2 regions of the Nocardia sp. NPDC047654 genome follow, and region 2 is predicted to be linked to the other one. Evidence: predicted binding sites of a transcription regulator. Region 2 holds the regulator's gene; the other holds the start of a gene.
What was found. The regulator HspR, encoded in region 2, represses chaperone genes until heat shock. The targets are predictions, from matches to a motif close to ANNTGAGTNNNNNNNACTCANNT.
Positions count from the first base shown of each region.

Region 1: lon (endopeptidase La) is a predicted target of HspR. The motif match lies at 3,765-3,787, and genes of this name have one in related genera.

Region 1 is NZ_JBIDDF010000002.1:414,180-421,193, forward strand. It holds gene lhgO (L-2-hydroxyglutarate oxidase) at 1-279, opposite strand, end outside; gene ACGF7Y_RS10305 (hypothetical protein) at 302-988, opposite strand; gene ACGF7Y_RS10310 (TIGR03084 family metal-binding protein) at 1,352-2,143, opposite strand; gene ACGF7Y_RS10315 (hypothetical protein) at 2,256-3,611, opposite strand; gene lon (endopeptidase La) at 3,866-6,196, shown strand; gene ACGF7Y_RS10325 (PaaI family thioesterase) at 6,275-6,727, opposite strand; gene ACGF7Y_RS10330 (TetR/AcrR family transcriptional regulator) at 6,724-7,014, opposite strand, start outside.
Region 2 is NZ_JBIDDF010000002.1:720,416-727,429, forward strand. It holds gene ACGF7Y_RS11680 (zinc-binding dehydrogenase) at 1-283, opposite strand, end outside; gene dnaK (molecular chaperone DnaK) at 707-2,557, shown strand; gene grpE (nucleotide exchange factor GrpE) at 2,554-3,216, shown strand; gene dnaJ (molecular chaperone DnaJ) at 3,238-4,401, shown strand; gene ACGF7Y_RS11700 (heat shock protein transcriptional repressor HspR) at 4,401-4,817, shown strand; gene ACGF7Y_RS11705 (globin domain-containing protein) at 5,351-6,520, shown strand; gene ACGF7Y_RS11710 (FAD-binding oxidoreductase) at 6,744-7,014, opposite strand, start outside.

The sequences.
Region 1 (7,014 bases), 310 kb from region 2:
CAGTAGCTTTCCGCAGACGCGGTACGGAATGTCGTGGGCGGCAGCGAATTCCTTGGTCCAGCGAGCGCCCCGGCGGCACAGCGTGGCCTTCAGGCTGCCGGGCGGATAGTAGATGCCGGAGTGGATGACTCCGCTGTTGTGGCCGGTCTGATGGGCGGCCAGCCGCCGGGCTTTCTCCAGCAGCACCAGGCTCGCACCGGGATTGCGCGCCAGGATCCGGTGCGCGGTCGCGACGCCGACGATGCCGCCGCCGATGACGCAGAAGTCGTAGGCGCTCATGCCGAGCAGGGTAAGCGGTAGCTCACACGGCGGTGGAATCCGCTCCGCCGTGCGCGGGGGCGGGCGCGCGTTCGGTGGTCCGCTGTTCGAGGTCACGGCTGGGTGCGGGTGTGGCGTGCCGGTTCAAGCGCAGGTCGTGCTCGCCCAGCCGCGGATCGGAGAACGCCATCCGCACTTCACCGCTGTGGGTATCGAGGTCGGTGCGCATCGTGGTCACGGCCGGCATCTCCGACGTGGGGCCGGAGGAGCGGAGGTAGCCCGGCAGCATGATCAAAGCGTTGGTGTCCACGGTGACCGAGACGGTGTCGTCCTCGACCTGTGCGACCTGCGCGCCGACATAGGCGTCGCCGACTCGCACCTTTCCGCCGACAGGTGTGGGAGCGGGTGGTGTGGCAGGCGAATCTACATGCGGCGCGGTGGTTTCCGGCTTGGCGGTTTCCGGCTCGGCGGCACGCGGAACCGAAGCAGCCGCGGGCAGGACGAAACTGGTGCCGGTCAGTACCGGATAGGGGGTGTACCGGCGGCCATGGTCGGGCTCGTCCGGGGCGGGCGGAGTGACCGGCGCGGCGATCCGAGTCGCCGGGCGCTGCATATCGGCGATCTGCTGTACGACATACGCGCCCGCCACGACGGTCAGGCTCAAGCTGGCGGCACCGGCGAGCACGATGGCGGCATGCCGCGCGACCTGGGCAGGTCGATGTGCTGTCACGATGCGTTCCTTTCGCTGCGACGCTGCTCCCCACAGCGACCAGCACCGTGGGAAGCTGTACGCCCGTCCAGATTACCTGGGGGGTCGGGCAGGGTGTCGCATCGAAGAGAGCAGGATCACAGCCGGCGCGGGGAAAGACGGCGTGGTCGCGATGGGATTACCAGGCGTCACCGCGCCGAAAATGGCGTCGATGTTTCCGTGAACGCACCGACGGGTAAATAGTCGGGTAGCTGGCGAGCGCCATTCTCGACTGCCACTCGAGACACCCGGCCAACGGCGTCCGGCCGTCGACATGAACACGGCGCACCCAAGTGTGGCGCTCGCCCGCTCCGAAGCGTCGTCGACGGGCCGGGTGCAGGCGGGTCAGGCGAACTGGCCCGCTGCCCTTCCCGCACCCGTCGGGCCAGCGAAAGCCTGTGCGAGAGTGAGCCATTCCGCGGCGTCGTCGCCGTGCGTCACGAGCGCCAGATCGTCGGGATGGCGGCGTTGGGTCACCAGCATGCAGAAATCGAGCGCCGGTCCGGTCACGCGCTGTTCGGCGTCCTCGGGCCCCCACCTCCAGATCGTGCGATCCGGCGCGGTCAATGCGACCCGGAATTCCGCTGCGGGCGGCGTCTTTCCGTGCACGGTGTAGGCGAAGTTCCTGGTGCGCACGCCGATATGGGCCACGGTGCGCAGCCGCGCCGTCGGCGTGCGGTGTACGCCGAGGGCATCGGCCACATCCTGCCCGTGCGCCCAGGTCTCCATGATGCGGGCGCTGATCATCGACGCGGCGCTCATCGGCGGACCGAACCACGGCAACTTGACGCCCGCGGGCGCGGCGCGCAGCGCGGCGATGAGCGAGGCGCGTCCACGCCGCCATCGATCCAGCAGATCGGCGGGCGGTTCGGTCGCGGCTTTCTCGGCGGCCTCGTCGACGAACGTGAGCGCACGGGGCCCCGCTTCGGTCAGCAACTCCCCGAAGCGCGCGGCATCCGCGGTGGCGATCGTCGCGATCTCGTCGGTCCAGGCCAGATGGCCGATCTGATGGGCGATGGTCCAACCGGGCGCGGGTGTGGCGCGCGCCCACTCCTCGGGCGCCAATGGGCCGACGAGTCGTTCGAGGTCCGCGCATTCGTCGGCGAAGTCGCCGAGCAACGCCGCTAGGTCAGCCATCAGTTCCCCTGCCGCTACCGGGCGCACCGCCTCGTGCGCCGCCGGGTCCAGCATCGCAGCGAGACTAAAAAAAGGCAAGCATGCTTGTTTTATATTGGTCGGCGCGGGCCCGCTACCAGCCGAAAATCAGCAGGTGGGCGGCTCCCACCACGAGCCCGAGGACCGCGCCGTGCAGATACAACAGCCACGCGTCCTGTTCCACGGACGCGTAGAACATCTCCATGAACTCCCCCGGCGTGAGCCGCCGCAACTTGCGCGCCGCGAATTCATCGATGGTCTTGGCCTGCTCCCGGTTGAACTCCTCGTCCTCGACCAGGGTCGGGGCCAAGCCGACCGCCGCGCCCGCCGCGCCCACCGTGAGGTTGTCGAACTGCCGGCGTCCCAGGGCGGCCCGCACGAGGGTGGTGGTCGGGCCGAGCTGACGATTGATCTCGTCGGCGATCAAGCGCTCCAGCAGCTGCCTGGTCTTGTCCCCGTTCGGGCCCTCCAGCAGTTCCTTGGACAAGTTGGGCAACGTCAGCACCTGGTAGGCCAGGATGTGCGCCAGATCGGTGGCCGCCTGCGGCTGCCGTTTCGCCAGCAGCGCTTGCTTCCACAGGTACTTGTACCTCGGTTGCGGGTCGCCCGGCTCGAAGACCATCTTCACCGCGATGACGTTCACGATCACACCGATCGCCGCCGAGGCGAGCAGTACGATCACCCAGCCCGGCACCCAGCCCAGCACCGGGATGTCCTGGTGCACATGCATGTACAGCGCCAGCAGCACGCCGAAGGGCGCGCCGAGCAAGCCGACACGGACCATGAACCGCAGCTCGGGCGCCGCGATGGTGGTGGTGAGGTCCTTCAGGATGGTCGGGTTGTCCTCCAGGTAACGGATCACGAAGCCCTTGATGCCGATCAGCTGGTCGACGTTGTCGCCGAGCGAGGCGAACGCGCGACGTGACAGGGCGGGCAGTTCGCGATCCACCCGCTGGTAGATCAGCTGCTTGGCGGCGCGCGGCACGGTGCGCCACAGGTCCGGGTTGTCCCGGTACATCAGCTCGTCCACCAGCGGTCGCACCTGCTCCCGCGCCAGCACCGCGATGTAGTCGGCGATACCGTCGAGATCGAGTTCGTGGATGAAGTCCTTCGGACTGCCGATCCGCATCAGCGCCTTGTCCACACAGATGCTGGCCATCTTCTCCGCGCGTGCCGGGATGAAGCCTTGGAAGCCGAGGCGGCGGCCGTCGCCGGAAAAGGTCGGCAGCACCTGGACCCGCCGCGGGAAGTATGGGTAGAGCACGTGCAGGCCGGGAATTCGAACGCCGCGAAACCGGATCGGCCAGAACAGCATCAGCACGCCGGTCCAGTTGGTCAGCCAGCCCGCCAGCGCGCTGAAGATCGGAAACGTGATCAGGTCGACCACGAACTTCGACTGCCCGGTCAAGCTCTCCCAGTCGATGAACACGCCAGCGGCGAGCGACGACATCGATGGGACTCCCTAAGCCGATCCGGCGGTACCGCCGGTATGAGATACCAAGGTCCCCACGTTCTCATTGCCTTGGAGGGGGTGTCAACGCGAAGCGGGACTTCGCCGTCAGCGAACGGACCGGTCGGGGCGGAACAAACCCGGACACCCCGGGGTTGAGTAGGCATCGCTCAACTTTTGGAAGGGTCGAAGACGTGACTACACCACAGAACCTGCCGGTGCTGTTCCTGACCGATCCGATCGTGCTGCCGGGCATGGTCGTGCCCATCGAACTGGACGAATCGGCGCAGGCCGCGATCGATGCCGCACGGGCCGCCAAGACCGAAGCCGTGCTGCTCGCGCCGCGGTTGAACGAGGGCTACGCCACCTACGGTGTGGTCGCCACCATCGAACAGGTCGGCCGTATGCGCGGCGGAGCCCCGGCGGCCGTCCTCAAGGCCGAACGGCGCGCCAAGATCGGGCACGGGGTCACCGGCCCGGGCGCCGCGTTGTGGGTCGAGGCCGAGCCGGTCGAGACGTCCACCCCCGACGGCCGCGCCGAGGAACTGGCCGCGGAGTACAAGAAGCTGGTCGTCTCGGTGCTGCAACGCCGCGAGGCCTGGCAGATCATCGACGCGGTCAATCAGCTGACCGACCCGTCGGCCATCGCCGACACCGCGGGCTACGCCCCGTACCTGACCGCCGAGCAGAAGCGGGAACTGCTCGAGACCCCCGACGTGGTGGAACGGCTCACCACACTGATCGAGTGGACCAAAGCGCACATCGCCGAGGCCGAGATCAGCGAGAAGATCAGCGAAGACGTTCGCGAGGGGATGGAGAAGAGCCAGCGCGAATTCCTACTGCGCCAGCAACTCAACGCCATCCGCAAGGAACTCGGCGAGGACGAGCCGGACGGCGCGGACGACTACCGCACCCGCGTCGAGCAGACCGATCTGCCCGGCAGCGTCCGCGAGGCGGCGCTGCGCGAAGTCGGCAGACTGGAGCGCGCCAGCGATCAGAGCCCGGAATCGGGCTGGATCCGGACCTGGCTGGACACCGTGCTGGAGCTGCCGTGGACGGTGAAGACCACCGACAGCACCGACGTCTCGGCCGCCCGCGCGGTCCTGGACGCCGACCACCACGGCTTGGACGAGGTCAAGGACCGCATGGTCGAGTACCTGGCCGTCCGCGCTCGCCGCGCCGCCCGCGGCCTGGAGGTCGTCGGCGGACGCGGGTCCGGCGCGGTGCTGGTGCTGGTCGGTCCGCCCGGCGTCGGCAAAACCTCGCTGGGTGAGTCCGTCGCGCGCGCCCTCGGCCGAAAGTTCGTCCGCGTGGCCCTGGGCGGCGTGCGCGACGAAGCCGAGATCCGTGGGCACCGCCGTACCTACGTCGGCGCGCTGCCCGGCCGCATCGTCCGCGCCATGAAGGAAGCCGGATCGATGAACCCGGTCGTCCTGTTGGACGAGATCGACAAGGTCGGCTCGGACTTCCGCGGCGACCCGGCGGCCGCCCTGCTCGAGGTGCTGGACCCGGCGCAGAACCACACCTTCCGCGACCACTACCTGGATCTGGACCTCGACCTATCCGACGTGCTGTTCATCGCGACCGCGAACGTGATGGAGACAATCCCCGGCCCGCTGCTGGACCGGATGGAACTGATCACCGTCGACGGCTACACCGAGGACGACAAGGTGGCCATCGCGCGCGACTTCCTGGTGCCGCGGCAACTGGAGCGCAACGCGCTGACCGCCGAGGAGGTGACGATCAGCGAGGAGGCGCTGCGCGAGATCGCCGCCAACTACACCAGGGAGGCGGGCGTTCGGCAGATGGAACGACTGATCGCCAAGGCGCTGCGCAAGGCGGCCACCCGGTTGTCCGAGCGCGTAGCCGTCCCCGCGGCGGCGGGGTACGACCCGGACCTGGGCTACGAGGTGGATACCGACACCTTGACGATCGGTCTTGCCGACTTGAAGGACTACCTGGGTCGCCCGCGCTTCACCCCCGATTCGGTCGAACGCACGGCCGTCCCCGGCGTGGCCACCGGTCTCGCCGTGACCGGCGCAGGCGGCGACGTCCTCTACATCGAGGCGAACGCCGCCGAGGGTGAGCGCTCGCTGACCCTCACCGGCCAGCTCGGTGACGTCATGAAGGAGTCCGCGCAGATCGCGCTGACCTACGTGCGCTCGCACCTGGAGGAGATCGGCATCGAGCCGACGGTGCTGGATCGCAACATCCACATCCACTTCCCGGCCGGCGCGGTGCCCAAGGACGGCCCGTCCGCGGGCGTCACGATGGTCACCGCCCTGGTGTCGCTGGCGCTGGGACGGCAGGTGCGATCGGACGTCGGCATGACCGGTGAGGTCACGCTGAACGGACGGGTGCTGCCGATCGGCGGCGTGAAGCAGAAGCTGCTCGCCGCCCAGCGGGCCGGATTGAAGACGGTGTTCATCCCGGCGCGTAACGAGCCGGATCTGGACGACGTCCCGGCGGAAGTGCTGGCCGCGCTGGATGTCCGCCCCGTCGCCGACGTGGCCGACATCCTCGCCTACGCCATCGAACCGGTGGCCGAACCCGCGTTGGGGCCTGCCTTCGCGGCTACTGCCTGACCTGGGCTGGAACGGCCGGGCACGGAAACTCCGTGCCCGGCCGTTCGCATGCTGCCGAGCGGGCGGACGGACCGTTGGTCAGCCGCCGGTATTCGCACCGGTCGGATCGGCTTCCGCGAGCCGGGTGGTGCCCTGGGCCACCGCACACAGAACGGGTTCGCGGCCCGAGCTTTCCGTGTAGATCTCGCAGTGGGCGACCGCTTGGCGGCGCGTCGCGCCGGTGACAGCTGCCTCGACGCGCAAACGCTCGCCCGCGGCGGGGCGGAGGTAGGTGATGGTGACACCGCCGGTGAGCACATTCGCGCCGAGCACCGTACCGGCGGCGAAGGTGAGGGCGTTGTCGGCGGCGTAGGCGAGCACGCCGCCGTGCACGTAACCGAATTGCTGGGTCAATTCGCGGCGGAGGGGGACGACCAGGGTGGCCGCGCCGTCGCCGAACGCGGTGATCTGGGTGCCCACCAGCATGGCGAAGGGCTGCGCGGCCAGTATCTTCTCGGCGCTGTCCAGGTCGAGGGCGATGGTTGTCGTCATCGGGAGACCTCCGCTGCGGCTCGGGTGCGATCGGCGGCGAGGGCGAGCCAGGCGGCGTCGGCGAGTTCGCCCGCGACTTCGGCCGGGCCGACGCGCATTTCGCCGCCCAGCCACTGTCGCGTGTATTCCTGCGCCGGTCCCAGCCACAGCGCGTAGACCAGATCGATCGGAAGATCACGCACCGCCCCGTATCCGGCATGCGTGCGCCACCACCGCGTCACGTCGGAAAGGAAGCGGCGATTGCTCTCGCTCTCGCGCACCCCTGGTGGACGCGCGGAGGTGAGCAC
Region 2 (7,014 bases):
CCGGTGTCCCCGTCCGCCATCTCCTGCGGCAGTCCGGGCCGTAATCGACAACCGTCCCGCTGAATTCGTGCCCGAGCACCACGCTCTGATCCGAACGCATGAAGTGCTCGTATCCCGTGGCCACGGCCAAGTCGGACAGTTCGTCGGCGTGGGTGCGGGCATGCAGGTCCGAGCCGCAGATGCCGCAGCGCGACACGTCGATCAGCAGTTGACCGGCGCCCGGCCGGGGCGTGGGCAGTTCCGCGACCTCGAACTCGGCGGCGGTGACGACGGCGGCCCTCATGGCGGCTCCTCGAATCGACAGCGCACGGCGGCCGACCCGGCCACCCGCCGTCACCCTACTGCGCGCGGGCGCCCGCCGTGACTGTGCTCGGTGCACGGCGGTGGTGGGGCCTCGCGGGCCGAAGACAGCGAATGCCTCGATGACCCTGCTGTGCCGCAGGTCACGCACTACGGGGGTCGTCCGGGAATTAATTCCCCGAGCCACCCGTTGAGCTTTTCGACAAGATTGAGTGTGTATGGCTCAAGTTTCGGTTGACTCCGGAACTCCAGCGAGGCAGGATTGAGCCGACCACGCTCAGTGTTGCTGGGGCCGTGCTCCGTGAGGTGCTAGGGGCGAGGTCTCGCGGCGTCCTTCATCGGACGTCGCAGGGCGGTTTTCGCCCGGCACCGACACACATTGGTACGTCAACTAGGAGGAACCACAATGGCTCGTGCGGTCGGAATCGACCTCGGGACCACGAACTCGGTCGTCGCCGTTCTCGAAGGCGGCGAACCGGTCGTCGTCGCCAACTCGGAAGGATCGCGCACCACCCCGTCGATCGTCGCGTTCGCGAAGAACGGCGAGGTGCTGGTCGGCCAGCCGGCCAAGAACCAGGCCGTCACCAACGTCGACCGCACCATTCGCTCCGTCAAGCGGCACATCGGCACCGACTGGACCGTCGAGATCGATGGCAAGAAGTACACGCCGCAGGAGATCAGCGCGCGCACGCTGATGAAGCTGAAGCGCGACGCGGAGTCCTACCTCGGTGAGGAGATCACCGACGCGGTCATCACCGTGCCCGCCTACTTCGAGGACGCCCAGCGGCAGGCCACGAAGGAAGCGGGCCAGATCGCAGGCCTGAACGTCCTGCGCATCGTCAACGAGCCCACCGCGGCGGCGCTGGCCTACGGCCTGGACAAGGGCGACAAGGAACAGACCATCCTGGTCTTCGACCTCGGTGGCGGCACCTTCGACGTCTCGCTGCTGGAAATCGGCGAGGGCGTCGTCGAGGTCCGCGCCACCTCCGGCGACAACCACCTCGGTGGTGACGACTGGGACGAGCGGGTCGTGCAGTGGCTGGTCGACAAGTTCAAGGCCAGCTCGGGCATCGACCTGACCAAGGACAAGATGGCCATGCAGCGGCTGCGTGAGGCCGCCGAGAAGGCCAAGATCGAACTGAGCTCCTCGCAGAGCACCTCGATCAACCTGCCCTACATCACCGTCGACGCGGACAAGAACCCGCTGTTCCTCGACGAGCAGCTGACCCGCGCCGAGTTCCAGAAGATCACCTCGGACCTGCTCGACCGCACCCGCGCGCCGTTCCAGTCCGTGATCAAGGACGCGGGCATCAAGGTGTCCGACATCGACCACGTGGTGCTCGTCGGCGGCTCCACCCGTATGCCCGCCGTCTCCGATCTGGTCAAGGAACTGACCGGCGGCAAGGAGCCCAACAAGGGCGTGAACCCGGACGAGGTCGTCGCCGTCGGCGCCGCCCTGCAGGCCGGTGTGCTCAAGGGTGAGGTCAAGGACGTCCTGCTGCTCGATGTGACCCCGCTGTCGCTGGGCATCGAGACCAAGGGCGGCGTGATGACGAAGCTCATCGAGCGCAACACCACCATCCCCACCAAGCGCTCGGAGACCTTCACCACCGCCGACGACAACCAGCCGTCGGTGCAGATCCAGGTGTTCCAGGGTGAGCGCGAGATCGCCTCGCACAACAAGCTGCTCGGCTCCTTCGAGTTGACCGGCATCCCGCCCGCCCCGCGCGGCGTGCCGCAGATCGAGGTCACCTTCGACATCGATGCCAACGGCATCGTGCACGTCACCGCGAAGGACAAGGGCACCGGCAAGGAGAACACGATCAAGATCCAGGACGGCTCCGGCTTGTCCAAGGAGGAGATCGACCGGATGGTGAAGGACGCCGAGGCGCACGCTGCCGAGGACAAGGCCCGCCGCGAGGAGGCCGAGACCCGCAACCAGGCCGAGTCGCTGGTGCACCAGACCGAGAAGTTCATCAAGGAGAACGAGGACAAGGTCCCCGCGGACGTCAAGTCCAAGGTCGAGGCGGCCATCGCCGAGGCGAACGAGGCCCTCAAGGGCACCGACATCGCGGCGGTCAAGGCGGCCGTCGAGAAGCTGGCGACCGAGTCGCAGGCCCTCGGCCAGGCCATCTACGAGGCCTCCGCCGCGGACGCCGCGGCGCAGGGCAACGGCGCGTCGAGCAGCGCGCAGGACGATGACCAGGTCGTGGATGCCGAGGTCGTGGACGAGCCGGTCGACACGGAGAAGAAGTGACCGAGGGCAACTCTGAGAAGGAGCCGATCACCTTCGTCGACAACCGGAAGATCGATCCGGAGACCGGTGAGATCAGGCAGCCGGCCGCGGACAACGGCGCCGCGGCCGCGCAGGCCCCGGAGGCGGGCAACGGTGCGGAGAACGGCAACGGCGGCGACGCGCTGGCCGACGCCATCAGCGGTGAGCTCGCCGAGCGCACCGCCGACCTGCAGCGGCTGACCGCGGAGTACGCCAACTATCGGCGTCGGGTCGAGCGCGACCGCAAGGCCACGATCGATTCCGCCAAGGCGTCGGTGGTGACCGAACTGCTCGGCGTGCTCGACGATCTCGATCGCGCGCGGGCGCACGGCGACCTCGATTCCGGTCCGCTGAAGTCGGTGGCCGACAAGCTGTCGACCGCGCTGCACAAGCAGGGTCTCGAGGAGTTCGGTTCGGAGGGTGAGCCCTTCGATCCGACCCTGCACGAGGCCGTGCAGCACGAGGGCTCCGGCCACGATCCGGTGATCGGCATTGTGATGCGCAAAGGCTATCGCTTCGGCGATAGGGTGCTTCGGCACGCGCTCGTCGGGGTAACCGACGGCGTGGCCGATCTGGCGGAAAACACCGAACAGCCGACCGAAGAGGCATCGGATGATGATGCCGGCGCGAACGATCAATGATGCGAGAGGAGGAGATGCTCGGTGAGCCAACGGGAGTGGATCGAAAAGGACTTCTACAAGGAGCTGGGTGTTTCCTCCAGCGCCTCGCAGGACGAGATCAAGAAGGCCTATCGCAAGCTCGCGCGTGACTTGCATCCGGACGCCAACCCCGGTGACAACAAAGCCGAGGAGCGGTTCAAGGCCGTCAGCGAGGCGCACGCGGTGCTGTCGGATCCGGCCAAGCGCAAGGAGTACGACGACACTCGTAAGCTCTTCGCGGGTGGCGGCTACGGTCGCGGTGGGTTCGGATCCGCTGCGGGGGGCGGCTTCTCGCAGGAGTTCAACATCGGGGACATCTTCGGCGGCGGCGGCGCCGGCGACGGTGGCCTCGGTGATCTGCTCGGCGGTCTGTTCAACCGAGGCGGCGGCACGCGGACGTCATCGAGTCGCCCCCGGCGCGGCTCCGACGTGGAGACCGAGACGACGCTCGGTTTCCGGGAGGCGGCCCAGGGTGTCACGGTTCCACTGCGGATGACCAGCCCGTCGCCGTGCACCACGTGTCACGGCAGCGGCGCGAAACCGGGCACCAGCCCGCGGGTCTGCCCGATCTGCAACGGGACCGGCGTCGTCAGCCGCAACCAGGGCGCGTTCGGCTTCAGCGAGCCGTGCGACGAGTGCCGGGGCAGCGGATCGATCATCGACGATCCGTGCGTCGACTGCCACGGCAGCGGCATCCAGAACCGCACGCGCACGATCACGGTGCGGATTCCTCCTGGAGTCGGTGACGGGCAACGGATCCGGCTGGCCGGTCAAGGCGAGGCGGGACTGCGCGGGGCGCCCTCGGGCGACCTCTATGTCACCGTCCACGTCAGCCAGGACAAGGTCTTCGGCCGCAACGGCGACGACCTGACCCTGGTGCTTCCGGTCAGTTACAGTGAATTGGTGCTCGGCACCACGGTTTCGGTGCCCACCCTGGACGGCCGGGTCGGTGTCAAGGTGCCTCCGGGTACCGCCGACGGCCGCACCCTGCGGGTACGCGGCCGCGGTGTGCCCAAGCGCGGCGGTGGCGCGGGTGACCTGCTGGTGACGGTGAAGGTCGCGGTCCCGCAGAAGCTGGACCGCGAGGCCGTCGAGGCGCTCGAGCGCTACCAGGAGGCGGAGCGGGCCGGTGGCTTCGATCCACGTGCGGGATGGGCAGGTGCGTGATGTCCTCGGAACCGAAGAACGCGTCCGGCGGGTCGCGGGCCGAGTTCTTCATGATCTCGGTGGCGGCCCAGCTGGCCGGCATGCACGCGCAGACACTGCGCACGTATGACCGTCTGGGACTGGTCACGCCGCAACGTACTTCGGGCGGCGGTCGGCGCTACTCGGCCCGGGACGTGGAGCTGCTGCGCGAGGTGCAGCGGTTGTCCCAGGACGAGGGCGTCAACCTCGCGGGCATCAAGCGCATCATCGAGCTGACCAATCAGGTGGAGGAGCTGCGGCAGCAGGTCGCGGAACTGTCGGCCGAGCTGGAGCGAACCCGGGCCGGATACCGTCCCGACCTCGCCCCGCAACGCAGTACCGCGCTGGTCGTCTGGCAGCCACGGCACCGTCGCGAGGACGGTCAGCGCAGACGATAACCGGCACGACGACGGCCCCGGCCTCGATCGCACATCGCGATCCGAGTCCGGGGCCGTCGTCGTTTCACCGCCGCTGCCGCCGATAATTTGCTGAGGGTAAACCAGAACATGTTCGACGGAAGTCGTGCGGCGGAGTTCATTTCGATGTCGAATCAACTGTGGGTTCCTACCATAGATATGTTTACGGAAACGGTGGCGTTTGCCCGGTTCGGTCCCCGTCCGATGGTCTTCATGTTGCCCCGATGTCGCTAGAACAGACCAATCGGGACGAAATCGACCAAGTGCCACTTACCTTTTCAGTGTGCATATGACTGATTTCTCGTCAGATCTACGGTCTTGCAGTCGGTTTCTGTGGCGTGTCTCGCTGAATATCCTCGTTTCGACGAAATTACACGCGTGATGTTCCTTCGAAAGATTCCGTTGCTGGCAAACCTCGCCTACACTCCTTTCCGTCGGCTGCTGTCGAGTGGCCCCGCAGCACCTCACTCGCCGGCAAGGTTCGTGAACGAGTGCGAAATGGGGTTGTGACATCAATGGATTCACGCGCTGTCGCTTTGATCAGAACAACTTTCAAGGCGGTTGCTGCGGAGGATGGGGGGCCGGAGAAACTGGCGAGATCGTTCTACGCGATCTTGTTCACCGACTACCCGCACGTCCGCGATTTCTTTCCCGCCGCGATGGACTCCCAGCGCGATCGCCTGGTCAAGGCGATCTCCTACGCGCTGGACCGGTTGGAAGAGCCCGACAAGCTACTGCCCTTCCTGGCCCAACTCGGTAGGGATCACCGCAAATACGGCGTGCAGCCCGCGCACTACGCCGCCGTGTCCACCGCGCTGAAGACCGCCGTCAAGGTGTTCGCGGGGACCGAGATGTGGACCGACGAGGTCGACCGGGCCTGGGACGAGGGCCTGAAGATCATCGCCGACACCATGATCGGCGCGGCGGAGAAGGAGACCACGCCGTCGGCGTGGACCGGCACGGTGATCGAGCGCCGCGAGGTGCTGCGCAACCTCGTCGTCGTCCGGCTGCAACTGGACCAGCCGATGCGCTACGCCGCGGGTCAGTACCTGAGCGTGCAGATCCCCTCGCGGCCGCGCATGTGGCGCTATCTCTCGCCCGCCGTGCCCGCGAACACCAACGGCGAGATCGAGTTCCACGTCCGCAGTGTGCTGGGCGGCTGGGTCAGCTCGGCCATCGTCGGCCAGACTGTCGTCGGCGACCAGTGGCTGCTGGGCTCACCGCTCGGCGGCCTCGGCGTTCCGCGCAACGCCAAACGCAAGATGCTGATGGTCGGCTGCGGCACCGGAATCGCGCCGCTGCGCGCCCAGCTGATGTCGATGGCGATGCGGCGGACCAATCCGAAGGTGCATCTGTTCGTCGGCGGGCACCACCCGTGCGACCTCTACGACCTGGAGACGTTGAGCAAGCTGGCGATGGCCAACCGCTGGCTCACCGTCACGCCGGTGAGCGAACACGACGAAAACCCGTGGTGGTACGCGGAACCCGACGAGCCGCGCACCACATGGCCCGGCCTGGAACCCCGCGTGACCGGCCAGATCGGCAAGGTCGTCGCGAGCTTCGGCGCCTGGTCCGACCGCGATGTTCAGATCGTCGGTTCACCGTCGATGGTGCAGACCACCAAGTTCCGCCTCATGGCAGCGGGAACCCTGGCGAAAAACATCCGCCACGACCCGCTGTACTGAATTGGTTTTCCAGCACTGAATTGATTTTCCAGCGCCTGCGGCGCTGGGCGTTCGCGGCCCCTTCATGGCTCGCGTCCGAGCGACCGCCGCTTGCTCCTTCGTCGCGGACGCGGCGGCCACTCGGACGCGAGCCGGGCCGCGAACGGCGCATGCTCGGTCTCGCTTCGCTCGAAACCCGGGGTTGAGCTGGTGTGGTTGCGTCAGAGGGCGGTAAAGGTCAGAGTCAGAGCCCCTCGAATTGGATGCGCTCCGGGGGTGTTCCGGTTTCCAGGAGGCGGTCGACCGTGGTCTGGACCATGGCGGGGGAGCCGCAGACCAGCACTTGGTGCTCGCGGAAGGCGCCGTGGGAGCCGAGAACTTCGGCGAGCGTGCCGTAGAGCAGGTCGTCGGGTGAGAAGCCGATGTCGACACGGGACTGCTCGTACCACTCGTCGACCCAGTGCGGGTCCTCCAGGCTTTCCACCACGGGGATGACGGTGAGCCAGGGCAATTCG